DNA from 4 places in the Paenibacillus sp. NPDC057967 genome. Region 2 is predicted to be linked to each of the others. Evidence: predicted binding sites of a transcription regulator. Region 2 holds the regulator's gene; each other region holds the start of a gene.
What was found. Region 2 encodes LexA, which represses DNA repair genes until DNA is damaged. Its sites were predicted from a motif close to CGAACATATGTTCG; they were not measured.
Positions count from the first base shown of each region.

Region 1 (7,534 bases), on a different contig from region 2:
TCTTTCTGGAACGATCCTTCGCTTGGCCGACGTCAGTGGCCGAGACCGCCCTTACGATACTGGCATCGCCATACTTGCGTTTGATGGCGTCCGTTGCCTTCTCCAGCGCCATCCATTTCTCGCGGTCTGGCTCGAACAGCGACAGCTGGTATTCATCGTCCGCGGCGAATTGGGACAGGCTGATGCCTACCTTGCGGACGGGCAGTCCGTCCCAGTGCCGCTTCAGCAGCTGGACGGCATAGCGGTATACCTGATTCGTCACGTTAGTTGGATCGTCCATCTTCATCTGGCGGCTGAAGCCGCTTGGCTTGCTGTAATCGGCGCCCATACAGGCGACTGATACGACATGTCCCATGTAGCTCTTGCTGCGGCAGCGCTGGCAGACAAGCTCAGTCAGCTCCAGCAGCACGACTTTGATCTCCTCCAGGCTTCCGTAGTCCCGCGGAAGAGTCATCATATGACCGATCGTTGTCGGGGCTGTCTCATGCGTGCCAGGCGTAACGGGGCTGTCATCGAGACCGTTCGCGATCCGCCAGTACAGCTCCGCGTTAATATCGGAGTTGCGGCCGAATTTGCGGCGCATAAGCGTCTTCAGCTTCTCCAGCGGCGTCGCGGCGAGCTGGCCGATCGTCTCCAGCCCCATCGCGTTGAAATGCCGGGTCATGCGGCTTCCCGCCATAAACATCTTTGCTACGGGCAGTGTCCACAGCGTGGTGGCGAGCTTATCTGATGTAAGCGTGTAGATGCCTGAATCGTTCTTCTTGGCGTAATTGTCGCAGGCCGTCTTTGCCAGAATCTTGTTCGGCCCGATGCCGAAGCGGGTGTAGATGCCCGTCTCCTCCTGGATACGCTTCTGGATGAGTGCGGCCAGCTCGTCGGCGGAGCCGTACAGATGGAGGGAGCCGGTCACGTCTAGAAATTGCTCGTCGACGGAATAAGGCTCGACGAGGTCTGTGTACGATTGATAAATGCGTGTAATCATGAGCGAAATGTCAATATACAGCGCCATGCGCGGCTGTACGATGACCAGGTCCGGGCACTTGGCGAGTGAATCGCCCAGCCTCTCGGCCGTTGTGACACCGTACTTCTTGGCGATGGGGCAGGCTGCCAATATGATGCCGGAGCGACGCTTCGGGTCACCCGCTACGACGAGCGGCCGGTCAAGGTATTCCGGATGCTCCGCCTTCTCGACGGAAGCGTAGAATGATTGGCAGTCGGCCAGCATGATTACTCTGTCGCGAGCCATGCTTGTTGCCTCCCTATCCCTTAATAATGCGAATGTATGTTCTCTATATGATATGCTTATTATATACAGAACATACGATCGTGTGCTATCTTTTTTTAAGTGGTTATTATTGACAACGACGCAAAGCGGCGTCCCCTCTGCATTGGAGAAGAATTGCGCAGCATGCAGCCCGTAAAGGTGCATACGGCAGGCTTTCCAACTAATCTCATAGATTTGTATTCATAATCCAGCGGAGTATAATTAAGGGTGGGAAACGTCATTACGAAGGAGCCAGACTGCTGCAGGCGGGCTGATCGGCTGGAGTGAGGTTGTGGGATGAAGCCTTTAAAAAGAACACTTATCGGGGCAGTTATATTATTTTTTATTCTTGTCGCGGGATTGAATTATTGGGATGTGCTGTATGGGCGATATGTCGCGCATTCCTTTTTCAGCAATCTTACAGCTGGCAGTCTGGAGGCAGCTTCGACGAACATACACTTTGGTGAGGAAAATGGGGAGAACAAGCGGGAGCAGAGTGAGGCTAACACGGCTTGGGCCCAGAAAGTCCGGGATCTGCAGGAACAAGGGGTCCACGCTGTTTCTTATAAAAATCTGAGGGTACGAAATGATGACAGCTTGCCGGTCGGGAGAGTCACGCTGACATTTGAGGAGCAGGGGGAACTAAGGGAGTATCAAGTTGTATTTTTCTTCAAAGGAAGTCTGGCCGATTTTGGCATCACAAGGTTTCAGCAAATCGATGAGCCGGCTCAAAGTCCGGAATGGCAAGAAGCGCTCTCAGGCATGTACTAGTATCAAAAAGGCGGCGTTCCCTAAGGAGGACGCCGCCTTTTTGGTATGGCCAGCCCCCTGGCCTGTCCGATAAAAGAAATACAGAGCGGCGCCCCCCTGCGACAGGGAGGACGCCGCTTTTTTCACGAATAGTTCGCGCCGTGTATCAGGTCTTTGCGCTGCTGAAAAACTTCTCGTTGTACACGATGCTGGGATGCTTCGGATTGTAGCTCTGGGCGATGCGGTGATGCTCGATGGCCTTGTCGCGATCACCAAGCCGGTCGTAGCAGACGGTCAGCTGCAGATGGGGCAGCCAGGTCCATGTGGCATTATCCGTGGAGCCCATCATATCCTTCGGCTTCTCCAGTCGCGTCGCCTGCGTGAACCAGTAGATGGCCTGCTGGTAACGTTTCTGCTCCAGGAAGACAGCTCCGAGCTGGCAGCAAAATTCGGCGCGAGGAAGGTCATAATTCAGCGTGCGCAGCAGCGACGCAATATGCCGATCCGGCTGTCCCAGCCGTCCGAAGCAATCGGCTTGTTTCATGCAGGCAGCGATCTCGTCTTCCACCCAGCCAAGTCCCGATACCAGAAACTTCTCATACCAGTCGGCTGACTCCTGAAGACGGCCATGATCGCGAAGCTCATTGGCAAAATAATACTGATCGCGCGGGGAGAACTCCTCTCCGCCCTCCAGACGCTTTAAGTAGATGCGAAGATTGCGGTCGGTATGGCGCCGCTCCTTCCGGTGCGTCACCGCGATATCGCTATGGTAGGTATAGCCCGATACGGCTAGGTATTCATGCACGGGACCGATCCAGCGGAAGCCGCGGCTGCGGCGGACCAGACGGTTTCTTTTCAGGCTGAAGACAGGATTGCCGTTATGGTCAAAGGTCAAATTGTAGTTCATCGTCACGCTGTCATACGGAAGCTCTTCCTTCTCCTTCAGCGCCTTCAGGCGGGCGAGATCCTCCGGCTCTATCACGTCATCGGCATCCAGCCACAGGATGAACGTCTTAGTTGCCTGCTCGAAGCTGTAGTTGCGGGCTGCCGCGAAATTGTCAATCCATTCAAAATCATAAATAAAGGCTCCGAACGAAGCTGCGATCTCCTTGGTCTTGTCTGTCGAGCCGGTATCTACGATGACGATCTCATCCACCGCATCCTTGACGGATGCCAGACAGCGCCCCAGGCTGTCTTCTTCATTGCGGACGATCATGCACAAGCTGATGCTGTTCAAGCTGTCACAACCTTTCCCTCTCTGTTCTTGCTTTTTCGTCAGTACATTGTATTAGCCCGCGCCAGAGTTGGTTACATACATATTCCAAGGGGAATCGAGCCAAAATAGAGGCAACTTGGAAACAGAGGGTGCGACATGACACAAACGAAAAAAACGGCTTTGACGCCGCTTAGTCCTTCGCTGCGGGCCAACGTTCAAGCCGTGAATGCCCGGTTCGGCGGCAGCAGCGATCTCGTCGTCCGCTTGTTCCGCAGCGATGCCGCCCCGGAACGGGAGCTGGGGATGCTGTATATCGAAGGCCTCGTTGACACGGATGTGATTAACGACAGCCTCCTAGCTCCTTTGATGTCGATGAAGCTTCCGCCTCATATGGAGAGAAAAAGCGACCGTCTGGTTGAGGCGCTGCGCACAAGCGTTGTGTCGATAGGCGGCGTGAAGGAAGCCGTAGCGCTGGAGGAAGGACTCCAGCAATTGACGGAGGGCTGGTGCTTGATCTTCATAGATGGAAGCACGGTTGCGCTGATGGCTGCGGTGGGCGGTGCCAAAGAGAGGGCGATCGGCATCCCGCAGACGCAGACGGTCATCCGGGGGCCGCAGCGCGGGTTCGTGGAGGAATTGGGTACAAATATTAGCTTGATCAGACGGATTATCCGCTCGCCGGATCTCCATGTGCAGACGCATAAGATCGGCACGCAGACGCATTCCAACGTAGCTGTACTGTATCTTCATGGGGTTGCGGATCAAGGCATTGTGAAGGAAGTGTACCGGAGGCTTGCCGCAATTGATCTTGACGGCATTCTGGAGAGCGGCTATATCGAAGAGTACATTCAGGACGAGACCTTCACGATGTTCCCGACGCTGCTGAATTCAGAGCGGCCGGATTCCGTTGCGGCAGGGCTGCTGGAGGGAAGAGTGGCCGTTCTCGTCGATGGGACCCCTATTGCACTGGTTGCTCCGACCACGTTCTTCAGCTTCTTTCAGTCTCCAGAAGACTACTACCAGCGGTTCGACATCGCTTCATTCGTGCGCATGATCCGCTATGCGGCCTATGTCATGTCCATGCTGCTGCCTGCCCTGTATATCGCGGTTACAACCTTTCATCAGGAGATGCTGCCGACGACACTGCTGATCAGCCTCGCTGCGCAGCGGGAGGGGGTGCCGTTCCCTGGACTTGTCGAAGCGCTGATTATGGAAATGACTTTCGAGGTGCTGAGGGAGGCGGGGCTTCGCATGCCCCGCGCGATCGGCCCCGCGATCTCGATCGTCGGAGCGCTCGTGCTGGGACAGTCGGCGGTGCAGGCGGGAATCGTCTCTGCGGGCATGGTCATCGTGGTATCGTTCACCGCGATCTCCAACTTCGTGATGCCGGAGAACAATATGGCGGCAACCTCCCGCATTATCCGCTTCGGCATTATGATTATGGCGGGCATGCTCGGCTTCTTCGGCATCTTTATTTCAGTGTTGTTCGTGCTGGTCCATCTGGTGTCGCTGCGTTCTTTCGGTGTTCCCTACATGTCGCCGATTGCTCCGGGAGCCAAGAACAGCGGCTTGTGGCGGGACGTATTCGTCCGTGTGCCATGGTGGTCCATCGTACTGAGGCCGCTTGATATGAAGCTGCGCAATCCGAGGCGGCAGAAAAGCGGGAGAAGGCCTCCCGCCCAGCGCCATTGAAGGAAAACCTTGACGGGAGGCAGACGGATGAAAGCAATTCGGATTCTGCTGTTAGGCTCGCTGCTTCTGCTCCAGACGGGCTGCTGGAATAGAGTCGAGCTGAACGATATTGCCATCATATCCGCCACGGGAGTGGACTGGGAGAACGGGAAGTGGGTGCTGACCAACCAGGTTGTTATCCCCAAGGCCATCTCTGGCCAGGCAGGCGGCGGGCGGACGGCAACGGTGAATGTGTTTTCTTCGACAGGAGACAACTTCCGCATTGCAATTAGCAAGGCGAGCCAGGAGTCGTCCAGGCGGCTGTATTTCTCGCATAATCAGATTGTGATTATCGGTCAGGAAGCGGCGAGAAAAGGAATCGGACCGCTTCTGGAGGCTTATCTGCGCAATCACGACTCCCGGGAGACGGTGGATGTGTTTCTCTCCAAAAGCACGGCCAGGCTGATGCTGGAGCAGCTTATTCCGCTGGAGCAAATTCCGGGAGCGGCCATTCAGCGGATGATTGTCAATGAAGAGATAAACAGCTCGTCCTACAGGCAAATGACGATCCATCACGTGCTCATGGACTTGCTCGGGCATACCAAAGCGACAAGCATACCGGGTCTTGCGCTGGCTGGCTCCGGAGAGAGCACGGACAGGGTTGATACGCTGAGCCAGACATCGACGCCATCTAAGGTGCGGCTCAGCGAGCTTGGCCTTGTCTACGGGGACAAGCTTGTAGGGTGGATTAACGACGAACAAAGCAAAGGCGTCATGTGGCTGACCAACCATGTAGACAAGACAACGGTTTCGTTCGCCTGCTCTGTCGGGGGCAAGGGCAGGGAGGGCTCTTCAGCGAGAATCCTCCACTCCTCTACCAAATTTAAGCCGCTGCAGCGGGGCGACAAATGGGTCATGAAGATAGATATTGCGGCGCAAGGCACGCTGCTGGAATACGATTGTGGCGGCGACTTGATGAAGCCGGTGGAAGTGTGGGAGGTCGAGCGGCTTGTCGAGGAGCGAATCGCTGCGATTGTAATGAATGGCTGGGAAGCGGTTCGCAAGCACAAGGTAGATGTGCTCGGCTTCGGTACACAGATTTATAAGCAGCATCCTAAAGCTTGGAAACCCTTGGAGAGCCGCTGGAAGGAAGAATTTCCGCGAATGGAGGTTGAACTGAACGTGAACATGAAGCTGAGCTCTACAGGCATGAGCGGCAAAAGCTTCAAGGAAGCGCAGAAGAAGCCGGGGGCATAATCCGCGACATATGTCTTGATTGCGAAGGAGGGGAAGATTCGTTATGCAGCAGCAACAGCAACAGTTCGGCAAATACCAGCTGGCGATTCTCATTATCGTATTTCTGATCGGCAGTACGCCGCTCTTCGAATTGGGCATCACGGCGAAGCAGGATGCCTGGATCGCTATGCTGGTTGCAGCCTTCGCGGGGCTGCTGCTGACCGTTATCTATCTTCGTATTCATAAACGCGCTCCGAACGCCGGACTCGGAGATTTGTACAAATATCATTTTGGTCGCTATATTGGCGGCTTCATTGCAATTGTCCATGCGATCTGGCTCTCCTACGAATCGATGCGGAATGTCCGCGACGTAGGCGAGCTGACGACGATGGCGCTGCTCAACTTTACGCCCAAATGGATCGTTATGCTGCTCATATTGGCGGTGGCGGCTTATACGGCAAGCAAAGGAGTCGAAGTGCTGGTCCGCATCATCCAACTGCTGTTTCCAGTTGTCCTGTTCAGCTATTTCCTTGTCATCTTGCTTGTTTTCTTCAGTGGACTGGTCAAGGTGAACCAGTTGTTGCCGATTATGGAGAACGGGCCGATGCCCATTCTAAAAGCGGCTTTTCCGAATCTGCTGTCGTTTCCCTTTGCCCAGATGGTCGTCTTCCTGGTGCTGTTCGGCCATGTAAGCGAGAAGAAATCGATCAGCAAGGTGACCTACTGGTCCCAGATCGGCGTCTCGATCTTTCTGGTATTCATGAATGCCCTCATTCTGTGTGTGCTCGGTCCGGAGCTGGCGGAGCTGACCGCGCTGCCGCTGCTGCATGTGTTGCAGCTTGTCAGGCTCGCTAATTTCCTGGAACGGCTCGATGTCGTGGTGACGCTCCTGTTGTTCATTGGACTATTCGTGAAAATTGCAACCCTATATATTGCCTCCATTCTGATGGCGAGTGAGGCGACGGGGTGGTCTTACCGTACGCTTGTATTCCCGATTGGCGCCCTGATTTATGCCGCTTCTTTCCTGGAGCCGAACAACACCTATCATATCTGGATCGGACTGGACATCACGCTGAAGATTGCGCCATTCTTCCAGATTGCGCTGCCGCTCGCTTTGCTGATGGTAGGAATCCGTAAGAAGTACCGTGGAGCGGCGCTTGGCGGGTCGCAGGGCACATAAGGGAAAAAAAGTCTGGCATTCTGATCGGAGTTTGCTATAATGGATACGTAATTGACGTAACCGAATACGCTCTGGGGAGCTGGATTAGCCGGCTGAGAGGGAATGATCGCATTCCGACCCATATACCTGATCCGGATAATGCCGGCGTAGGAATAGAAGCTATGCTTCTTTTGCAAGACATTCGCTATCATACCTTGTGGTTTTGTAGCGGAGGGGT
Region 1 covers NZ_JBHVQB010000005.1:138,177-145,710, forward strand. The annotation lists gene ACFVSO_RS14205 (DNA polymerase IV) at 1-1,246, opposite strand, end outside; gene ACFVSO_RS14210 (hypothetical protein) at 1,562-2,035, shown strand; gene ACFVSO_RS14215 (glycosyltransferase) at 2,181-3,251, opposite strand; gene ACFVSO_RS14220 (spore germination protein) at 3,387-4,922, shown strand; gene ACFVSO_RS14225 (Ger(x)C family spore germination protein) at 4,950-6,158, shown strand; gene ACFVSO_RS14230 (GerAB/ArcD/ProY family transporter) at 6,202-7,317, shown strand; TPP riboswitch at 7,380-7,487, shown strand.
Region 1: ACFVSO_RS14205 (DNA polymerase IV) is a predicted target of LexA. The motif match lies at 1,276-1,289, and genes of this name have one in related genera.

Region 2 (7,534 bases):
TGGCAGCCGCCAGATTAATCTCGCGCGCCTTCTCCGGGATGTCGTAATCGGCCAGAACCACACTGGTAGCGCCAAACGTATTGGTCTCCAGAATATCGGCCCCTGCTTCCAGGTATTGCTCATGTATTAATGAAATGACATCAGGTCTCGTCAGCACGAGCATTTCGTTACAGCCATCCAGCTCTGCGCCACCGAAATCGTCTTCTGTCAAATTCGCTTGCTGAATCATGGTGCCCATTGCGCCATCCAGAATGAGGATACGCTCCTTGAGCAATTGTTCTAATTTCTGTCTCGACAATGTGCTACACCCTTCCCAAAATCATTACCAAATAGTTTAACAGAATCACCTTATACTGAAAAGGAACTTCCATCGACAATCGCTTTGATTTGAATTATAATCATTATATCATTTAATTTCTATTGGAAAAGAGGGAATGGTATGGCTGAAATTCGCATTCGCAATACAGAGGAACGGATTAAAGGAGAAGAAAACGTTCGCGCTTTTCTGGACAGCCAAGAGGTGCTGTACGAGCATTGGGATCCAAGCAAGCTATCCGAGGAGCTACAAGATAAATTTGTGCTGTCCGATGAAGAGAAAGCTGCAATTCTAAAAACGTATGAAGCCGAAATTAACGACCTTGCCGCACGTCGCGGTTACAGAACTTGGGACATCATCTCCCTGTCCGACGCAACTCCTAATCTTGACGAGCTGCTGAAGAAATTCGAGAATGTCCACACGCACACAGAAGATGAAGTTCGTGCCATTACAGCAGGACGCGGAATCTTCATTATTAAAGGAACAGAGGATGTCGGCTACTTCGACGTTGAGCTGGAAGCAGGCGACGTTATCTCCGTACCGGAGCATAAAGCGCATTTCTTCACGCTTATGGAAAATCGCCAAATCGTAGCCGTTCGCCTCTTTATCGAGACGGAGGGCTGGATTGCCCACCCATTCGCGGACCCAGCGTTCACGAAGTAAGACCCTATTGGAATAAAGAAGCAAGCCCCTCCCGGCTGAACAGGCCGAGTAAGGGGCTTGTTTTTATTTCTAGAAGGAATGATTGCGTATCAAGTTATAACGTATTCGGATTATTGTTCCAAAATCTGGAGCAGTTCTTCCAGGTTGATGATTTCATACGTAGGTACGATCTCATCGTTACGCACCATGCCATGGCGATTGATCCAGACAGACGTCATGCCAATTGTGTTCGCGCCCAGAATATCCGTCGTCAGCTTGTCTCCCACCATGATGCCATGATCGGGTTCGATGCCGAGCTTCTCCAGCGCATGCTTGAAGATGGACGCAGCCGGCTTGCCCTCGCCGAACTGCCCTGAGATGATAATATGATCGAAGTAAGGAATAAGTGCCGGCACACCGTCCAGTTTCTCCTTCTGAAGATCAGGAGAACCATTGGTAAGCAGCAGCAGCTTATATTTGCCCTTCAGCTTGTCGAGGACAGCGAATGTTTCGTCGTAGACGATTGGACGCTTGCGTCTCTCTGCCGGGAATTGCTCCGCCAGCTTAGCCCCAAGCTCCGGATTATCGGCACCCAGCGCCTTAAGTCCGCGTGTCCAAGCTTCTCTGCGGTAATTCGGCGCAAGCTGCTGAAGCTTGCGGAATTCCTCCTGCTCGCCTTCCGCGAAGTTCGCCCACAACCCTTCAAACGGGTTAATTCCAATCATTTTCGTAAACGGAAAAGTCTCGTACGATTCGTACAGCTCTCTTGCTTCCTTGCGGACAGCCGCTTCAAGCTCGACGATATCAACGCCCGCAGCCTCCGCTCCCGCTCTGCAAGTGGCCTCGAACGCTTCCTTCACGCTGCGGTCATCCCACAATAACGTGTCATCCAGATCAAATAATACCGCCTGTTTGGACATGATGGTCTCTACTCCCCCATGAATCAATTATTTTTCGTCGAACGCTATATTGTGCGCAGCTGCAAACGCCTTAAGCTTCTCGGCCATTTCTTCGGTTTTGAAGCGGTTCAGCAAACGAGAATACGTCCAGCTGGCGCCCTTCTGAGGCATAATCGTGACATATCCGTCTTGCACGCGAATGCCTTTAATGTCGGCAACATTCAGACGCTTGTCCCCTGTGAAGCGGCGCGACTGGACATAATCCTTGCCGATCGTTAAATAAGGCTTCCGCAGGAAAAACAGGGCCGCCAAAATAATATAGCAGGCTACGGTGACCCAATACATGGTGGTTGCCTCAAACTTGGGATCGCCTTGCATCACAAAGCTGTACAATCCGACAAAAACCAACAGCAAGATCGGAAATACATAGTTGCGTCCCGAATAACGATCCTTTTTCTCGGCGTTGAATACGACCGGCGCTCCGCCACTTTTCTTGCGGACCTGATTAACCTTGCTCATGTTTTTACGTACTTTGCGTTCCCATGACCTTGACAAGGCTGGTACCCCCTAATGCTTAGTGTTGTTGTCCTCTTCGTCTTCGACGTATTTAATCGAATCGAGCTGCTGCTTGAAGTTGCTTTTGAAGTTGTTCAAATAACGCTGCCTCAATTCGTCGCGCTCCTTCGTTTCCTCGTCCGTTAAGCCTACCGTTTTGTTTTTACGGGAAAGCTCGTTAATACGTGCGATCAATTTATCGATATCCATGTGTCTCAACTCCCCTCTAGCTGTAAACATCTCATTCCCTACCATGACATTACGCATTGCATGAATCAAGGTTACAGGAATGACTCCATTTGAACTCAACTCTACTAGTATACCAGAAAATGAGACAAAAAAAGAGCGCTATAACCCAAAGGTTGCAGCGCTTCTTGCACTATCTTCTATTATAGATCCGGAATGATCAGCTGTTGTCCCGGAATAATCAATGTGTCAGTCAAATTGTTACGATTCTTAATGGTATAGACAAGATAACCTACATCGTCATGCCTCTCTGCATATCGGCTAGCAATCGACCACAAGGAGTCTCCGCTTCCTACTGTCACCACCTGTTCCTGACCCGATGGCTCCATTGTGCCAGATGCCTTTGTTCCCAATAACAAAAAGCTTGTAAAGAGCAGCAGAGCAATCAGTAAGCTTACAACGATCCGCAAGCCATTCGACTTCATCCAGCCGCTAATTACGCTCATGTATGTCGTATTCTTGGATGTGTCAGGTTCCATGTGGATGGAACGGTATGAAGAAGGATTCATTATCATCATAATCAGCACCCCAAACATTTGTTCTGTTCTCAGATTAACACGAACAAATGTTCCAGTCAACAGAAAAATACGAACCTTTGTGCTTAAGAACTTATGTTTGTACGAACTGCGGTTCTGTGTTATAATTTGACACAATAAGAAGAATGGAGATGATGTACGTGTCGAAGCTGTCCAAACGGCAACATTCGATCCTTGAATTTATCAAGCAGGAAGTTCGGGAGAAGGGTTACCCGCCCTCCGTTCGGGAAATCGCAGAAGCCGTTGGTCTGCTGTCCAGTTCCACCGTTCACGGCCATCTGGACAGGCTGGAGAAGAAAGGCTTCATCCGCCGCGACCCTACCAAGCCTCGCGCTATCGAGATCCTGAACCAAGACGACAATGACAACGTCATTCCGTTTCCAGTCGCGCAAGTGCCGATCGTGGGCAAGGTTACCGCCGGCATTCCGATTACGGCTACGGAGAACATAGAGGATTATTTCCCCCTTCCTTCCCATTATGTGGGGGACAGCAAGGTCTTTATTCTTAACGTTATCGGCGAAAGTATGATTGAAGCGGGCATACATAATGGCGACTACGTCATCGTCCGCCAGCAGCAGACGGCGAACAACGGCGAGATCGTTGTTGCAATGACGGAGGATGATGAGGCAACCGTCAAGACGTTCTATAAGGAGAAGGATCATATCCGTCTCCAGCCAGAGAACGCTACGATGGAGCCAATCCGCCTGAAGAACGTCACGATTCTCGGCAAGGTCATCGGATTGTTCCGCGATATTCACTAATTTACACAAGAAGAAGGCTGCTGGAATGAATGATTCATTCCAGCAGCCTTTTATTATAAAGGATATTATCTTAAATCCTCCACCCTTCGTTCACCACACTGCCGAATCGTACCTTCATCCTTACAGGTCAGTTGCCGATATAGCTAGTAGGAGGTGTATAACTTGGATATTGGCGCATTATCGATAGCATTAGGCCAATCAAAGCTGGCCCAATCCGTAGGCATCAAGATGCTTAGCATCGCCAAAGGACAAGCTGAACAGCAAGGACAACAGCTGGCAGACATGATCGGCAAGAGCCTCGACCCTAATCTCGGTCAAAACTTGGATCTTCGAGCGTAATGAATCAACCCGCGATGTTTGCGGGTTTTTCTTTTGGTTTCCTTTTTCAGTTGAAGTACCTAAGACCAATGTCTGACTCCGTCTTGCCAAAACTAACCCGTATCTCTTCCTGCTACGCTTTACCGGCTTGTTTGGAGACTTCCACATCCACCACATGATCCTCATTAAAGATACGCATAGCCCCAGCCGAGTAGCAATAAGCTTTGAATTGCTTGCCCTTTACCGAAATAATCCGCACATTACGAATCGATACATTTCTCTTCCTGTCGATGTAGATGAGCTGTACAACTTTTCCGAGAAATCTCTCCATGCCAATCACCGCCTGAACGAATGTATGTTCTTATTATATCCAAAACATACGTTCGTGTCACATGAAGTTTTTAACTATTTTCAGCCGTTAATCGCAAGACGTGAGGCCAGCTGAAAAAGGAGCAGCACCGGCGGTTACACGCCAAGCGCCTGCTCCTCCCATTCCTTCGTATACCAGCCCGCTTGCTTGCGGAACATCGCAGCGTACTCGCCATTCCGGCTCATTAATGCATCATGATGGCCCTCTTCCACAAGACGGCCATCCTTTAGCACCAGAATACGATCTGCAAACCGGCAGCTGCCAAGCCGATGAGTAATAAAAACCGATGTTTTGCCGCTCGTTAACTTCATCAGGTTCTCAAAGATAGCCGCTTCGGTCATGGGATCAAGCGAAGCAGTAGGCTCGTCCAATACAATGAGCTCAAACTCCCGGTAGAAAGCCCGATTCAGCGCGATACGCTGCCATTGACCATAGGACAGCTCATGGCCGCCGTCGAATTGAACACCAAGGACAGTATCCCAGCCCTGGGGCAGCTTATCGATGAAGGAAGCGGTATTCGCTTCTTCGCTGGATTTCTGAAGCTTATCCCGGTTGCTCAGGTCGCTGATTGCTCCTAAACCAATATTCTCCCATACGGGAAAGGGAAACTGGACAAAGTCTTGAAAGATCGCGCTCATGCGGCTTCGAAGGCTGTCGGAAGTTAGATGCGCATACGCTATCCCGTCAACTGCAATGGAGCCTTTGTCCGGAGCGTATAATCCAAGCAAGCATTTGGCCAGCGTGCTCTTGCCCGCTCCGTTGTCCCCGACAATGGCAATCGTTTCGCCCGCTCCTATTGAAAAGCTTATGCTGTCGATCGCCGGACCAGGAGCCCCGTCATAGTGAAAGGACAGCTGCTCTACCGTTATGCCTTGCCGGATTGGAGACGGAAACTCCTGGTCTCCCTCCTTCCCGTTCCCTTCAGGAAGATTCACAAATGAAATCATCTCATTCGCGTGCAGCAAGCCCTGATGAATGTTGGAGTAGCCCTGGGCCAGCCCTTGCATAAGCGACTGGGAGCTGAATAACGCTTGGGCGAGCGCAACATATTGACCGATCACCAGCCCCCCGGTTGCTCCGGTATGCAAGGCGAACAGCAGCATGCCGCTTAGCAGCGTCAACGTGAACAGCTGCACCCCGTAGGTAATGCCAATCGTTTTTCGCTCCAGGGCAAGCAGCCGGCCGACATTTCTTAAGGCGATCCGCTTCCACTTGGCTATCAAATAAGAAGCCAATTCAAATACGCGAATCTCCTTGGCTCCTTCCCTGCTTTTCAGTAAATTGCTAATGTAGGATGACATGCGCTCATCAGGCGTCTGATGAATGATCAGCTTGAACATCGCTTTGCTTTCATAGAGGTAGGACCCTAACATAGGCACCACAAGAAGCAGCATGCCAAGCGACAGCAACCAATGAAATTGATAAAGCACAACGATAAAGCCAACCACCGTAATCATATTCTGAATCATCGTCAGGATTGTAAAAATAATGCCGATGCCTTGAAGCTGCATGCTAAAGGAGGTGCGTTGCAGCCGGTCATAATTGATATGGTTGTCAAAATAAGAAAGCGGCAGCCGGTTCACCTTCGTCGACAATAGCTCATCGAAGTATAACGTGGCTCGCTGATTAAAGTATTGCTGCGTGTATTTGAATATGCCCCCCATCACCGCCCCGGACAGGAGCAAAGCAAGCTGCAGCCCTACAAGAATCTGCACGCCTCGCATGCCATCTTCACTATTCCCTTGAAAGAGCTGCGCCGCTTCTTCAACCAGTCTGCTTGTAAGCGCAAGCTGCACGATTGGAATAAACGCTTGGGCTATTGTGAGACCAATGAGAATGACAAGCGCCACACTTGAGATTTTCCATAGTATCGGAATCAATAAGCCGAAGGTGCGCAGCTTGCCGTTCGATTCGTTCATGCCGGCTCCGGGCGGGCGATATAGAGCGGGTAATGGGCCAAAGTTGCACCGTCGGCATCCGTCATAACAAAGTGAAACAGTCCCTCGTCATGCACGACAAAGCGCGGCTGGAACGCCATGTCGATACCGGCCGGGGCCGGGGATACGCGTTTATTGACTAGCCCCTCGCATTTCTTCTCCCATACGATCTGATGATCATCATCGTATACCTTGATCCATACGACCCCTTGATCCATGCCAAAAAACAATACCTTAGCCCACAAATAAAAAAGCGTAACCGATGGATATGTACGGATGTGCACGACATTGCGCACATTCTGAATGCAGTGGGCTCTGGCTTCATAATTGTCAATAACCTGATCCGCGATTATAAGCTGTCCGCTTATGGCTGGGTGCATTAGGCAACTTCCCCTCTAATATGGAATGGCATCTTCAACTGTTTGGTCTAACCTATTTGAATCCCGATCTGCTCGTTCAAATGCCCGATGTGCTGGATCGTAAAACGTTGCATCATCAAGCCCTTTTCTAGCACAATGGCCGCCGGAGTCGCCTCCAGACCGAATTTCGCTTTATAAATGTTCTCCTCCATCGTAATGACGGGGAAGGAATAGTCGTAATAGTGGACAAGCTCCTCGTTCTCTTCCTTCAGTCCGCTGCTGACAACTAAGAGCAGCCCATCGAAACTAGCGGAAAAAGCAACAAGCTCCGGAAGCAAATCGATACAGCTGCTGCAGGTTAAAGATACGAAAAGAACAGCCGCCTTCTCGGCATCCGCCAGCCTGGCGTCCAATGCCAGATCAGGGAAGGGCGCGCCGGGGATAAAGGGTTGCTCAATGGTTTCTTCCGGACCGGAAGCGTAGGACTGCTCCCTCTCCAAGGTTTCCCGCTTAAACAAATCTCGAAAGCTAAGTTTGCTCATCACAGCCCCTCCTTCATCGCAACCGCCGCCTGTGGCTCCAAAAACCTTTTGAA
Region 2 covers NZ_JBHVQB010000004.1:249,863-257,396, forward strand. The annotation lists gene metH (methionine synthase) at 1-238, opposite strand, end outside; gene ACFVSO_RS11520 (1,2-dihydroxy-3-keto-5-methylthiopentene dioxygenase) at 440-979, shown strand; gene ACFVSO_RS11525 (HAD family hydrolase) at 1,090-1,878, opposite strand; gene ACFVSO_RS11530 (hypothetical protein) at 1,906-2,412, opposite strand; gene ACFVSO_RS11535 (DUF896 domain-containing protein) at 2,425-2,622, opposite strand; gene ACFVSO_RS11540 (LysM peptidoglycan-binding domain-containing protein) at 2,802-3,104, opposite strand; gene lexA (transcriptional repressor LexA) at 3,335-3,955, shown strand; gene ACFVSO_RS11550 (YjfB family protein) at 4,118-4,294, shown strand; gene ACFVSO_RS11555 (hypothetical protein) at 4,407-4,604, opposite strand; gene ACFVSO_RS11560 (ABC transporter ATP-binding protein) at 4,739-6,562, opposite strand; gene ACFVSO_RS11565 (hypothetical protein) at 6,559-6,960, opposite strand; gene ACFVSO_RS11570 (hypothetical protein) at 7,008-7,481, opposite strand; gene ACFVSO_RS11575 (TlpA family protein disulfide reductase) at 7,481-7,534, opposite strand, start outside.

Region 3 (7,534 bases), on a different contig from region 2:
GAGGAGAAAGCGGCTTTGCAGCAGGAAATCCCTGCCGGCCGCTTCGGCTCCGCCGAAGAAATCGCATCGCTTGTTTATTTTCTTTCCTTGCCGGAATCATCTTATATTACAGGTCAAATAATTAGTCCGAACGGTGGATGGCATACCTGAGCTTCGTCATATTCAGCCTAGAATTGAATAAGTCGCTGCGGAAATGCGCAGAATAGGACTGTTGATGATTCTTTTCTATCCCACACCAACCTTAGGAGGCGAAGAGGCATGTCAACGGTCCTGACGAATTTCGAGACATGGAAGCATTTTTTGGCCGATCGCGTATCTCAAGCGAAAAAGATGGGGCTGACGGAAGATACGATCGCCAATCTGGCGTTCGAGATCGGATCTTTCCTTGACGAAAAGGTTGATCCCAAAAATGATGAAGAACGCATTTTGAAGCAGCTTTGGGATATTGGCGACGAAACAGAGCGCAAGACAGTCGCAAGGCTGATGGTCAAGCTCGTCGAGAAATCGTAGCACTTATACCGGTCAGCAGGAAAGCCTCCAGAAGCGGAGGCTTTTCTGCAATGTTTTGTTTCATTGCAGGATAATGACGAAAATTGTAGAATAGATGATTAAAGGTATGTTTATGGGGAAGAAACTTGATTTCTGGCCTTATACTCTTTATTATTCAGGTTTAGGACGGTGACATCGTTGGAGACGAAGCAATGGTATATGGAATACAAGATACATAAGAACCGCCCTGGCTTGCTTGGAGATATTGCTTCCTTGCTCGGTATGCTGGAAGTAAATATTATGACGATTAACGGCGTAGAGGACCGCACTCGCGGCATGCTGCTTCAAACCAATGACGATGTGAAGATCGATCTTCTGGGCAAAATGCTGCAGAAGGTTGATAATATTACGGTGAATAAGCTGAGAACGCCTACAATTGTAGATATATTGGCTGTGCGCCATGGCCGTTATATCGAAAGGGACTCCGACGATCGGAAAACCTTTCGTTTCGTAAGAGACGAGCTTGGCTTACTCGTGGACTTTCTTGGGGAAGTATTCAAGCGAGAAGGCAATCAAGTGATTGGTCTTCGCGGCATGCCGCGCGTCGGGAAGACGGAATCGATCATAGCAGGCAGTGTCTGCTCCAATAAACGCTGGGCCTTTGTATCATCTACTTTGCTTCGTCAGACGGTTCGCAGTCAGTTGTCCGAGGAAGAGATGCAGCCCAACAATATCTTTATTATTGACGGAATCGTGAGCACGATACGCTCGAATGAGAGGCATCATTCCCTGTTGCAGGAGATTATGGCGATGCCGTCAACGAAAGTAATTGAGCATCCGGACATATTTGTTAAGGAATCGCATTACGATTACAGCCATTTCGATATTATTATCGAACTGCGCAATACACCGGATGAAGAGATTTCATACGAATCATTCACTGCCAACTATTCGGACGATTTCTAATCCAATCGGAAGGAGGCATTTCCATGTCTGAATTAGGTGCTTTGCTGCGCAAGGCCAGAAATGAAAAAGGCTTGTCGCTCGATGATATTCAAGAGCTGACCAAAATTAGAAAGCGGTATTTGGAAGCGATCGAATCCGGCGACCATAGTGTATTGCCAGGGACTTTTTACGTGCGCGCTTTCGTCAAGAATTATTCGGAGGCTGTTGGTCTTGATCCGGATGAAGTGCTCAGGCTTTATCAGCATGAAGTGCCAGCACCTGCCGTCGAGCCGACAACAGAGCCCATTCCGGTGCGCAAGCCGAGAAAGGTGAAGTCGGGCGCCTCCGAGCGGCTTGGGAAGATTGGCTTTAATGTTGTGATGTGGTGCTTTCTAATTCTAATCGTTGTTGTCATCTGGTACTTTGCTTTTAACAAGGATAATAAATCGCCGGGCAAAGTAGACGACACTAAAATTACGGAAAACTCGAATCCGCCAGAGCCGACAACGAATACAAGCGCGCCGCCTGTATCGCCTACCCCTCCGCCGCCTACGAAAGCTCCGGCGACTGTAACCTTCAACAGCAAAGTAGGGAATGTCGATATGTATGATATCGGTCCTGCGGGCGTCAATCATAAGGTTGAGTTGAAAGTTAAGGGCGGACGTAACTGGGTAGGCGTACAGGAAGGCAGCAAGTCGGGCAAAAAGCTGTATTATACGAATGTGGAAGACGGAGAAGTCTTGACATTTGATTTGACGACACGGCTATATATTAATGTAGGGCGTGCCGACTTTACGGAAATATGGATCGATGGCGTGCTCGTGCCGGACGGCGACCGCTCAAGCTCCAAGCAGCTCCTTATCAATCCGCTGATGGAAGAGGGAGCCCAAGGCGAAGATGGAGCAAGCGGAGGAGAAACCGAAGGCGGCGGTGAAGCGCCGGATTCGATCACTGGCGAATAGGCTGGCCGTATTACATAGCAAAGGGGAGAATAGGATGAGTTCAGAAAGCTCGTTCGATATTGTGTCAAAGGTGGATATGCAGGAGCTTGCCAATGCCATTACGCAAGCGGAGCGGGAGATCGAGACGCGCTTCGACTTCAAGGGCAGCAAGAGCAGCATTGCGCTGGAGAAAGAAGAGCTGGTCGTAGGCTCGGATGATGATTACAAACTGAAAAGCGTCATCGACATTTTGCAATCCAAAATGATCAAGCGCGGCGTGCCGATTAAAAATATGGATTACGGCAAAATCGAAGGGGCATCCGGCGGGACCGTCAAGCAGCGGATCAAGCTGAGACAAGGGATCGAACAGGATATTTCCAAAAAAATCAATATTCTAATTCGCGATTCCAAGCTGAAGGTTAAGAGCCAGATTCAAGGCGACCAGATTCGGGTAACGGGAAAAAGCCGCGACGATTTGCAGGCTGTTATGGCCTTGCTTAGAGGTGCTGATTTGCCTGTGGAGCTTCAGTTTACGAATTACCGCTAATGCGTTTAGAAGGGATTTGACGATAGACAAATGACTGAGAGAGTGAAAGTTGTCACGCTTGGATGCGAGAAAAACTTAGTCGACTCCGAAATCATGTCAGGATTAATCCACGAACGCAGCTTCCGGCTTGTCAAAGAACACAACGGCAGCAAGTTTATCGGGAAAGAAATTGACGTGCTGGTGGAACGTTACGACGGCCGCAGCGATGTTTATATTGGCAGATCGATGTACGATGCGCCGGAAATCGACGGCGAAGAATTCGTCTCGAACTGCCGCGCACCAATAGGAACCATACAAAAAGTACGCGTTACGCACGCGTATGAGTTTGACCTTTCCGGGGAGGGTATCGCGTGAATTTAGCGAATAAGATAACGCTGGCAAGAATTTTCCTTGTCCCAGTCATCATGTTTTTCCTGCTTATGAAGTTGGACTTGGGCACGCTCAGCTTCTCCGATTTTGAGATTACATATAATCAGATCGTAGCTGCACTTATCTTTATCATTGCAGCGAGCACGGATGGTCTGGACGGTTATATTGCGCGCAAGAACAAAATCGTGACGAATCTTGGCAAGCTGCTTGACCCGCTGGCCGATAAGCTGCTGGTAGCAGCTGTGCTAATCTCGCTTGTAGAGATGGACAAGCTGAACGCGCTGATCGCCATCGTTATTATTAGCCGAGAGTTTGCTGTGACCGGCTTGCGTCAAATCGCATTGCTGGAAGGCTCCGTCATGGCCGCAAGTGCCTGGGGCAAATGGAAGACAGCCATTCAGATCACAATGATTATTGCGCTCTTGATCAACAATTTCCCGTTTGCGCTGATCGATTTTCCGTTCGATTTGATTGCAAGCTGGGCGGCTGCCATTATAACGGTCTATTCCGGCATTGATTATTTTGTGAAGAACAAGCACCTTATACCGGTTGAATAACCTGGCCTGGCTCGCTGTTTTCCGGCGAACAGGTTTAAGTCGAAAGAGAGCACTTTCCCACACCCGGGAGAGTGCTCTTCCTATCATGATTCATATCAGCCGCACGGGCTGGAGAAGGGGGCAACGATGAAGGCGGAAATTATTGCGGTGGGGACGGAGCTTCTCCTTGGACAAATTGTAAATACGAATGCGCAGGCGATATCCCAGAAGCTCGCCGAGCTTGGCATCGATGTTTATTTCCAGACGGTGGTCGGGGATAATGCCGGCCGGTTAAGGCAGGCGATTGAAATCGGACGTGGACGCGCCGATCTGCTGTTGTTCACAGGAGGCCTGGGACCGACCCAGGACGATCTGACGAAAGATGTGCTGGCACAATACTTGAATCGCAATCTGATCATCCATGAGCCATCTATGGCTGTTATAGAAGAGATGTTCTCATCCAGAGGGATGGCGATGGTCGAGAGCAACCGCAGGCAAGCGCATATGATCGAAGGAAGCGAGCCGCTTCATAATTCGACCGGACTTGCGGTTGGGAACGCCCTGGAAGCGGACGGTACCCTGTATGTGCTGCTTCCCGGTCCGCCAAGAGAGATGAAGCCGATGCTGGAAGGACCGGCTCAGGACTGGATCCGTTCCATGCTGGGCGAGGAGGTGCCGTTGTTCTCGCGTCTGTTGAAGTTCGCCGGAATCGGCGAGTCCAATCTGGAGGCGAAGCTGCTGGACCTGATTGAAGGTCAGGAAGACCCCACCATCGCTCCATATGCGAAGGAAGGCGAGGTGTCGGTGCGCGTCTCGACGAAGGCACGGACTTCCGCAGAGGCGGATAAGAAGATTGATGCCACCGTCGATGCGATTAAGGAACGCATCGGGGAGCATCTCTATGCCCAAACGGACATTCCAATCGAAGAGGCGATTATAAAGCTTCTCAGAAGCTCCAGACGCCGTCTGGCAAGCGCTGAGAGCTGCAGCGGCGGATTGTTCGCCGAGCTCGTCACGAACGTGCCTGGCAGCAGCGGAGAGTTCGTAGGAGGCGTTGTCACCTATACGAACGTCATGAAGAACAAGCTGCTCGGAATCCCGATGACCCAGCTTGAAGGCCCGGAGGCGCCTGGTGCAATCAGCGAGTCTACGGCAGCAATGATGGCCGAGAACGTACGGCTGATGTCCGATGCCGACTTCGGCGTATCGCTGACCGGCGTAGCGGGACCGGCGGAATCGGAAGGCAAGCCTGTCGGACTCGTCTATTTCGCGGTAGCAGAGCGGGGCAAGGATCCGGTGGTCTATACGGCGAAGCTGAGCGGCGGTCGCTCTATGATCCGGCTGCGCGCTGTGAAGGCGGCGCTATACCGGCTCTGGCTTGCCCTGCAAGCATAAAAAGTGAAATTTTTGTTGTCAAATGTCGAGGCAGACGATATAATTAGTCCTAATTACCGGAAGAACCGTGGCGAAGATTACTTTGCTGCGGTTTTTTTATGTCTTCTTCGCCGCTGGATGGGAGTGGAGGGGAGGGCGTGAGAACAAAAATTACGAATGTGTGTTCGAAAAAACTATTGGCAACCAGTCCGAAATAAGGTATCATACTAGTATAAATAGTGAAGGATGTGAGTGGGTTGGCGGATCGTCGCGCAGCATTAGATAACGCACTACGTCAAATTGAGAAGCAATTTGGCAAAGGCTCCATTATGAAATTGGGTGAATCGACACACATGCAGGTTGAGACCGTGCCTAGCGGCTCGCTTGCTCTAGATATCGCGCTCGGCATCGGCGGATTGCCGAGAGGCAGGGTAATTGAAGTATACGGACCGGAATCGTCAGGTAAGACGACCGTTGCCCTTCATGCCATTGCAGAAGTACAACGCATCGGCGGACAAGCCGCTTTCATTGACGCGGAGCACGCGCTGGATCCCCTTTATGCCAGCAAGCTGGGCGTCAACATTGACGAATTGCTGCTTTCGCAGCCGGATACGGGCGAGCAAGCCCTTGAGATCGCGGAAGCGCTTGTGCGAAGCGGCGCAGTCGATATTATCGTAATTGACTCCGTTGCGGCGCTCGTGCCGAAGGCGGAGATCGAAGGCGACATGGGTGACTCTCACGTCGGCCTGCAGGCCCGTCTGATGTCGCAAGCGCTTCGGAAGCTGTCCGGCGCTATCTCGAAGTCGAAGACGATCGCTATCTTTATCAACCAGTTGCGTGAGAAGGTCGGCGTCATGTTCGGCAATCCGGAGACGACACCGGGCGGACGCGCACTTAAGTTCTATTCCAGCGTGCGTCTGGACGTACGCCGCATCGAGACGCTGAAGCAAGGCAATGATATGGTCGGCAACCGTACCCGTATCAAGGTCGTGAAGAACAAGGTTGCGCCTCCGTTCAAGCAAGCCGAGATCGACATCATGTACGGTGAAGGCATCTCCAGGGAAGGCAGCTTGATTGATATCGGCGTAGAGCAGGATATTGTTCAGAAGAGCGGCGCCTGGTTCTCGTATAGCGGTGAACGTCTGGGCCAAGGACGTGAGAATGCCAAGCAATTTTTGAAAGATAACAAAGAGCTTGCGGCTGCAATCGAGAAGCAAATCCGGGAAGCCAGCAACCTGTCCGCAACCGCTACGCCAGCTAATTTCTCCGCTGATGAAGATGAGGACGATCTGGATTTCGACGAAGAATAATTGTATCGCGTTCGCCGCTCTCCATGGGGAGCGGCGACGTTTTTGTATAGGGAGGTAAGTAACCATGGGCATGGACCGGATAGACCATGAAGACGGGTGGATCATCGGGACAGTCAAGCGGGACCGCGCGGAGAAGAAGCGATACGTGATCTTCCCTGATCCCGAGACAGAGGAGCCGTTGCTTTCTGTACATGAAGATATTATGATTCGCTTCAGACTGCTCAAAGGGCAGTTTCTTCCGAAAGCTGAGCTGGAGGATATTCGGAATGAAGACGAGCGGTATAAGGCTTATGCGCTCGCCATTTATTATTTGGGCACCAAGCCGCGGACGAGAAAAGCGATTGCTCAATATTTGGGACGCAAGGAGCTTCAAGAGGGCAATATTGAATATGCGCTGAACCGTTTAGAATCCGAACAACTTGTGGATGATGAACAATATGCGCGTCAATTCGTAACAAGCCGGATGCGCAGCGGACTAAAGGGCAGGCTGATGATCAGGCAGGAACTGCAACAGCGTGGTGTCCCGAAACAAGTCGCAGCGGAAGCGGTGACAGAGCTGGATCACGAGAGCGAGCTGGATGCGGCCAAAACATTGGCGGAGAAGAAAAGCAGGTCAGTAAAAGGCGACCCGAAGCAGCGTAAGGCCAAGCTGATGGCATTTCTGCTGCGCAGGGGATTTCCTGGAGATATCGTGCGCGAAGCCATTCGCGGCATAGAGTGGAAGGACAAGGATAGTGGGGAGCAGGAAGATGATGGCGTTTTGCTTGACAACTGATTTTATGTAAAGATAAAATGAGGTTGTATTCCTTCACAATTTTGAATCGATTTTTCTTCCAAAAGTTGATTCGAAACGATTTATTTCGTCAAAATGGAACATGATGAAACGGTATGAAACCGGTTGAAAACCTAATAACATCCCAAGCAATGCCTTGGTGTATGCAGCAAGGAGGTGAACAAGATGGGAGATGTAAGCATCTGGATCTTGATTCCGATCTTTATCCTTGTTGGCGCAATTTTCTTTGG
Region 3 covers NZ_JBHVQB010000005.1:287,232-294,765, forward strand. The annotation lists gene ymfI (elongation factor P 5-aminopentanone reductase) at 1-150, shown strand, start outside; gene ACFVSO_RS14965 (DUF3243 domain-containing protein) at 259-510, shown strand; gene ACFVSO_RS14970 (DUF3388 domain-containing protein) at 688-1,455, shown strand; gene ACFVSO_RS14975 (helix-turn-helix domain-containing protein) at 1,479-2,396, shown strand; gene ACFVSO_RS14980 (YajQ family cyclic di-GMP-binding protein) at 2,431-2,922, shown strand; partial or broken gene ACFVSO_RS14985 (30S ribosomal protein S12 methylthiotransferase RimO) at 3,073-3,276, shown strand; gene pgsA (CDP-diacylglycerol--glycerol-3-phosphate 3-phosphatidyltransferase) at 3,273-3,848, shown strand; gene ACFVSO_RS14995 (competence/damage-inducible protein A) at 3,975-5,222, shown strand; gene recA (recombinase RecA) at 5,459-6,511, shown strand; gene ACFVSO_RS15005 (RecX family transcriptional regulator) at 6,576-7,286, shown strand; gene rny (ribonuclease Y) at 7,470-7,534, shown strand, end outside.
Region 3: recA (recombinase RecA) is a predicted target of LexA. The motif match lies at 5,376-5,389, and genes of this name have one in related genera.

Region 4 (7,534 bases), on a different contig from region 2:
CGATCTGCCTATGCAAGCGGAATGGGTGTATCCATCCATTCAGAATTTGATCAGCAGACGGTCGGAGCTGTTGAACGGCGCGGGAGAGCTGGACTTCTCCCGCATCAAAAAAGTGATCAGCCACCCCGTCGCTATGGCACAATGCCTGCAATTTCTAAGAGAGCATATGCCGAATGTGGAGACGGAGCATGTGAGCAGCACGGCTGAGGCGGTTCGTATTGTGCGCGATCATCCGGGTGAAGGCATTGCGGCGATCGGCACCCGTATTGCCGCCGCGAATAACGGGCTGGATATGCTTGCGACGGAGATTACCGATCACGACAACAACTATACCCGCTTTATGCTGGTTGGCTCCGAGCCTTACACCGCTCGTAAGTCGGACCGCATCAAGACCAGTATTCTGGTGACGCTGCCTGAGGACTATCCAGGTGCGCTGCATCAAGTATTGTCCGCTTTCGCATGGCGGAGAATCAACCTGTCGCGGATTGAATCCCGTCCGACGAAGAAGAAGCTGGGCAACTATTATTTCTACATCGAAATTGAGATGTCGCTGGATTCGGTTCTGCTGCCAGCGGCGCTTGAAGAGATTGAAGCGATTGGCTGCTCGATTCGGGTGTTGGGTTGCTACCCTAGTTTTTCGTATGAGCAATTGCTTTAATGACTAACTGACTACTTTTTCGGAGGTGTATGGTAAGGTATGGCACAGCAATGGATCTACTTAAACGGCGAATATGTAACGAAAGAAGATGCAAAGGTATCGGTGTACGATCACGGCTTTTTGTACGGTGACGGTATTTTCGAAGGCATTCGCATCTACGACGGCAACATCTTTAAGTGCAAAGAGCATTTGGACAGGCTCTATGATTCCGCCAAATCCATTATGCTGGACATACCTCTAACCTCGGGCGAGATGCAAGCGGCGCTCGTTGAGACCATCCGCCGCAATGAGCTGCGCGACGGCTATATCCGGCTTGTCGTCTCTCGCGGTCCGGGCAACCTGGGACTTGATCCGAGACGCTGCCCCTCCGCTTGGGTGATTAATATTGTGGAACAGCTGTCGATCTACCCGGAGGAGGCCTATAAGAACGGGTTAGTCTCCGTCTCGGTGTCGCAGCGCCGCAATATTCCGGACGCGCTGAATCCGAAGATCAAATCGCTCAACTACCTGAATAATATACTGGTCAAAATCCAGGCTAACCTGGCAGGCGTCGGCGAAGCGATCATGCTGAATGCGCAAGGTTATGTCGCAGAAGGGTCCAGCGATAATATCTTCATCACTAAGAACGGCACCGTCTATACGCCGCCTTGTTATGTAGGAGCGCTGGAGGGCATCACTCGCGGAGCGATTATGCAGTTGTGCGACAAGCTCGGCTACAAGCTGAAAGAAGAGCCGTTTACGCTGCATGACGTCTATATTGCCGACGAAGTCTTCTTCACCGGAACGGCCGCCGAGGTTATCGCCGTGCGCGAGGTCGACGGACGCAAGATCGGCTCCGGACAAGCCGGCCCCATCACAACCCATCTGCTGCAGGAATTCCGCAGTATCGTTAAGGTTGACGGCGTAAAGGTGTACGAGTAGACCGGATATTAAGATAAGAACCAACCCTTTGATCGATTGGAGAGAAGCTTGTGCGCGAAGCACAAGACTTCCTGCATGCGGTGAAGGGTTGTTTTTGCGTATGTAGCGCTGTGTGGTCGGTACGTGGGAGGTTTGTAAGTCGATTTGATCGACTTAAAATGCTCGATGCGTCGGCTTTGCGAGTTTAAGTCGGCCTCACCGATTTAAAACTAGTGATCAGCCATTTTCGGAGCAATAAGTCGGTATCATCGACTTAAAATACCCGTTGCGTCGGCCCTGCGAGTTTTAAGTCGGCCTGACCGACTTAAAACCAGTAATCAGTTACTTTCGGAGATTATCGTGACTTCTGAGATTTAGTAGTTTGAGGCGGCGTTATTTCCCCCATTCCATCGTTTTCAGCAATTTAGTGTTGCTTGGCAGCACTGTTTCCGAACACTCTGCGCTTTTGGCAAATTAGGGTTATATAGCGATGTGATTCTCTTCATTTGGCTGGTTCAAGTAAATGCTGTATCCCTACTACGACTTCCAAGTCGCTTCGACCGACCTAAATCAGGCATAGGCCGCGCTTTTTGCTCAAATAAGACCATCCCATCTACTTACTCTCGTCCGTTCAACTTACCAACTGTCTCCTTATGCCGCGAGACTAATTTTTTCAAGAAAGTGGAGACACCAGCCCATGATCTGCATAGGATGTAGAGATTGATAACGGGCATTAGCCTTGCCAAGTTATTCAGAACGTGACAGGAGGTCATCGGCGAGTGAGAATCCATATGGTCAAAAGTGGCGATACCTTATACTTTATCGGTCAGAAGTATAATGTGCCGCTCGAAGAAATTTTGAAGCTCAATCCGGGCATAACCAATCCGGATATGCTGGAGGTAGGTACTAAGCTGAAGATTCCATCGACCCCTACTGCACAGAATGGAGTGAGTGGAATGGATATCATGCATCAGCATGTCGTCAAACAAGGAGATACGCTTTGGAAGCTATCCAAGGCTTGGGGTGTTCCGCTGGCCACGATGATTCATGCGAACCCGCATCTCAAAAACCCAAACGTGCTTCTGACAGGAGAAGTTGTAAACATACCTAAAGCCGATGCGCAGGTGCCGCCGACCGTGACTCAACAAAGCACTGGCGGCAAAACGCCAACGCATCCGCTTCATCCGTCTTCCCTTATGCAAGGCGTTCAGGGCATTGTAGGCAAATTGTCTACTGCCCCGTCAGTAGTCGGCAAAACGTTCACAGGCCTTGCTACGGAGAAGAAAAATACCGCTCCTGTGACGGAGAAAAAACCGACGGCTCCAATCGTCTCTCCCGTACCGCCAGCTCCAGCTCCTAAGCCGCCTGCCGCCAAAGTCGAGCCAGTCGCAGAGAAAAAGGTCGAGGCAGTCGCAGAGAAAAAGGTCGAGCCAGTCGCAGAGAAAAAGGTCGAGCCGCTTGCTAAGAAAGTAGAGCCGCTCGCAACAAAAGTAGAGCCTCTGGCATCGAAGAAGGTTGAGCCGCTGGCCACGAAGATAGAACCGCTTGCAGCGAAAAAACAAGAGCCACTCTCTACTGGAAAAGTAGCTCCATTATCATCTAATGTAAGTCCTTTAGCCGAAAACAATATCGCACCGCTTGCAAACAGTAATATTGCTCCGCTGTCGTCGAATATGGCGCCAAACAGTAACATTGCGCCTATGGCTACTGGAAAAGTAGCTCCTCTGGCTTCAAAAGCGGCACCGTTAGGTACTGGTAAAGCTGCGCCGTTAGGCACTGGTAAAGTAGCACCGTTAGGTACTGGTAAGGTTGCGCCGTTATCCTCGAATGTAGCACCTCTGTCCATGGGCAACATGAGCCCTATGTCATCGAACATAGCGCCGCAGTCTATGGGCAACGTAGGCCCGATGTCATCGAACTACGCGCCACAGTCCATGGGCAACGTAGGCCCGATGTCATCGAACTACGCGCCGGAGTCCATGGGCAACATGGGCCCGATGTCATCGAACTACGCGCCGCAGTCTATGGGCAACGTAGGCCCGATGTCATCGAACATCGCACCGCTGTCCATGGGTAACATGGGCCCGATGTCATCGAACTACGCGCCGCAGTCCATGGGCAACGTAGGCCCGATGTCATCGAACTACGCGCCGGAGTCCATGGGCAACATGGGCCCGATGTCATCGAACATCGCACCGCTGTCCATGGGCAACATGGGCCCGATGTCATCGAACATTGCGCCGCAGTCCATGGGTAACATGGGCCCGATGTCATCGAACATTGCGCCGCAGTCCATGGGTAACATGGGCCCGATGTCATCGAACATCGCTCCACTGTCTGGTGGCAACGTAGGTCCGCTGTCTTCGAATGTAGCGCCTCTATCCATGGGTAACATGGGCCCTATGTCCTCGAACATCGCGCCGCAGTCCACAGATAATATTGCGCCATTGTCGTCCAATGCTGGTCCAAATGCCAATATCGGTCCATTGTCCAATGCGCCTGCGACCAAAGTGATGCCATACGCCGGTAAAAAACCGCTGCCTATTGAAAAGCCGGTAGAGAAGAAAATTCAAGCATCTAATTCCGAGTATATGGAAAGCATCGACCTGTTCCAACAATACGGCATGCCGGCCTCTGACGTCATGTCGCTTTACGACCTGCCGAACTATCCGGAAGCCAATGCTCCGAATGTTCAGCCCTATGCCATGCCGAACAGCGTAATGCCTTACAGTGTAAATGCCGAGCCAAATCTGGCGCCATATTCGGAGACACAACCGATGTATCCTTACGATTGTCCGCCGGGAACGTTCATGTCCAGCTATCCGAATTCATCCATTATGCCATACGGGGCAGGTCCAGACTGGGGCCATGGCGGTAATCCTTCCTATTATGGAATGGGCGAAAATACAGCTTTATCCCCGTCAAGCTTTGGCCCTAATGCAGGCATGATCTCGCCAATGTCGAATGCGCCAAATACAGGCATGATCTCACCGATGTCGAATGCACCGAACGCAGGTATGTTCTCGCCGATGTCCAACGCGTCGAACGCGGGCATTTCGCCATACTCTAGCACGCATGCTCTGTCCGCTATGTACCCGCCGCCGGGATATGCTGGATATCCAAACAGCTATCCGAATAGCAACCCAAACGCCTACTTGAACAGCTACCCAAGCGGCTATCCGTATCCCGGATGGGCGAACAACGCTGCGCCTGTAGGGCCTGCAGGCAAATCAAAGGATGATTGCGGCTGTGGAGGGAAGCGGGAGGATGAGTTGACGGGCACGACCGGCAAAACAAATTCCGCATCCGGCAAGCCGCGCAAAAAAGGCAAAAAAGCGGTCATTCGCACCGTTGCTCCCAGCAGCAAAAAGAAAAGAAAAAACGGCAGCCGGCCGTGGCTGAATCGTTAGCAGCATTAAGCTGATCATTTAATTCGAAGCGGCAAAACTGCATATTAGAAATACAGCCAAACCGATCAGGAAGCAACCGATCGGTTTGGTTTTTTGCTATCCGCTACTTGATTTGAATAATTATACAACTTTGGAGCAGACTATCGGAAAACGTAATAAAGGGGGCTTCCTCATGATGACATTCAGCCTGTGGAAGCAATTGAAACGAAGGCTGCGCAGAAACCGCAGACCGCTCTGGACGTTAGGCGGGCTCATATGCTGGATTCTGATCGTTTCAACTGCCGTAATGCCTGTATCGGCGCATGCAATGGACGGTAGATGGGGGATTTCACAAGCCGAACAAGACATAGAGATGAAATCGGCATATATGAATATGGAGCCGTCCATTATACCGTATTTGAAAAAACGGAAAGAAGCCGTTCCTGTCGTTCTGCAGCGCATTTACGTGTGCGGAGAAGAAACGGAGCCGATCGGACAATTGAGCTCTCATGAGGTCGTGATGCTGCTGTCGGATCATCCAGAATGGAACGCGGTGCTGCAAAAGGATAATGAAACGGTGATGTTGGTGCACCGCATTGAGGACATCTCGGATTATTGCCGGGAGCATGCGCATTTCGGTGTAGATAAGCGAGGGAATTTCTCCTTATTCGACGGCATGCCAAAAGAAGAAAAGGTGATGCGAACCTTCTTTCAATTGGATATTCATTATATGGAGAGCAGCTTGCCTCAGCGGCAGCTGGATCTGCTGAATCAAGGTATTCGGGTTAATGATATCGATGAATACAACAGTGTATTGTCGACGTTCAGCGACTATGCTGTTCAGCGTGACGAAAGAGCAATGAAAGAAGCTTATTAGCGGACAAGCTCTGCAAAAGCGGCGTTGCCACAGAATACAACCTCTCTAGAGATTGGCGAAGAGAGGTTTTTTGTTGCGTCTATATTTGGTGGGCTAGACTCTTAATCTGTAATCACTCATTAGAAACATCAAACGTCCGTTCTCATTCACGGCAAGTTTTGCTATAATAATAGACAGGTCTTATTTAGTTTGATAGGTTGGTAGGGAGTTGGCGAATTGCGCGTTTTAGGAATTGACCCGGGTATTGCGATTGCGGGTTTCGGATTTATAGACAAAGCAGGACATAAGCTCATGCCTGTGCAGTACGGCGCCATTACGACAGAAGCGCATACGCCGCCGGAGGAGAGGCTTGTCCAAATTTACGAGTCAGCCAGTGCGCTTATGGACAGGTACAAACCGGATGCCGTCGCGGTGGAGAAGCTGTTCTTCAATCGCAACGTGACGACAGCGTTTGCGGTTGGCCAGGCGCGGGGCGTCATCATATTGGCAGCCGCGCAGAGAGGATTGCCGGTTGCGGAATATACGCCGCTGCAAGTGAAGCAGTCGGTCGTCGGATATGGCAAGGCGGAGAAGAGGCAGGTGCAGGAAATGGTGAAGATGTTCCTCAAGCTGTCGGCTATTCCGAAGCCTGACGACGTAGCGGATGCGCTTGCCGTGGCAATCTGCCACGCGCACTCTGCTGTCATGACACAGAAAATAAACGAGGTGAAGCGGTCGTGATCGACTATTTGCGCGGGCCGGTTGTACATATTGAAGCAGAATACATTGTAATGGATGTCAGGGATATTGGTTATCGAGTGTTCGTCCCCAATCCTTATGCCTTTGCAGCCAAGGATGAAGCTGTGACGGTCTTTATTCACCATCATGTGCGAGAGGATGCCATTCTGCTGTTCGGATTCGAATCGAGGGAGCAACAGACGCTGTTCCGCAAGCTGCTGGATGTATCGGGCATTGGACCAAGAGTAGCGCTGGGGGTATTGTCTGCGGGCAAGCCGGAGTCCGTCGTTTCGGCGATCCAGCAGGAGAACATAGGTCTGCTGACCAAGCTGCCTGGCATTGGCAAGAAGACGGCACAGCGCATGATACTGGACCTTAAGGACAAGCTGCTCTTTGCTGTTCCGGAGGGAGGCTTGCTTACCGCTGCCGGATTCGGAGCAGAGCTTGCAGGCGATGCCGACGGTCAAGGAGCAGGCACGGCGTGGAAGGAAGCCCGGGAGGGGCTGGCTGCGCTCGGCTATACAGCCGCAGAGCTGGATAAGGCCTGGAATGGATTGCAGGATAGCGTGAAAGCGGATGACACTGTAGACTCGCTTATGAAGCGGGCCTTGCAGCAATTGTTCAAAGGGTAACGGAAGAAGGAGGTAACAGCAAGCGATGGATGATCGAATTATTTCCGCCAACCTGATGATGGAAGACCAAGCCGTTGAGCTAAGCTTGCGTCCGCGGTATCTGGCCGAATATATCGGACAGTCGAAGGTTAAGGAAAACCTGACCATTTACATTGAAGCCGCCAAGATGAGGAAGGAAGCGCTGGATCATGTCTTGCTTTACGGTCCTCCGGGACTGGGCAAGACGACGCTTTCGAATATTATCGCCAATGAACTGGGGGTTAACCTCAGAACGACGTCTGGACCCGCGATTGAAAGGCCTGGCGATCTGGCTGCCCTGCTGACGAATTTGCAGGAGGGAGACGTCCTGTTCATCGATGAG
Region 4 covers NZ_JBHVQB010000003.1:538,077-545,610, reverse strand. The annotation lists gene pheA (prephenate dehydratase) at 1-658, shown strand, start outside; gene ilvE (branched-chain-amino-acid transaminase) at 698-1,579, shown strand; gene ACFVSO_RS09860 (LysM peptidoglycan-binding domain-containing protein) at 2,338-4,968, shown strand; gene ACFVSO_RS09855 (BofC C-terminal domain-containing protein) at 5,141-5,824, shown strand; gene ruvC (crossover junction endodeoxyribonuclease RuvC) at 6,041-6,544, shown strand; gene ruvA (Holliday junction branch migration protein RuvA) at 6,541-7,173, shown strand; gene ruvB (Holliday junction branch migration DNA helicase RuvB) at 7,199-7,534, shown strand, end outside.
Region 4: ruvC (crossover junction endodeoxyribonuclease RuvC) is a predicted target of LexA. The motif match lies at 5,954-5,967, and genes of this name have one in related genera.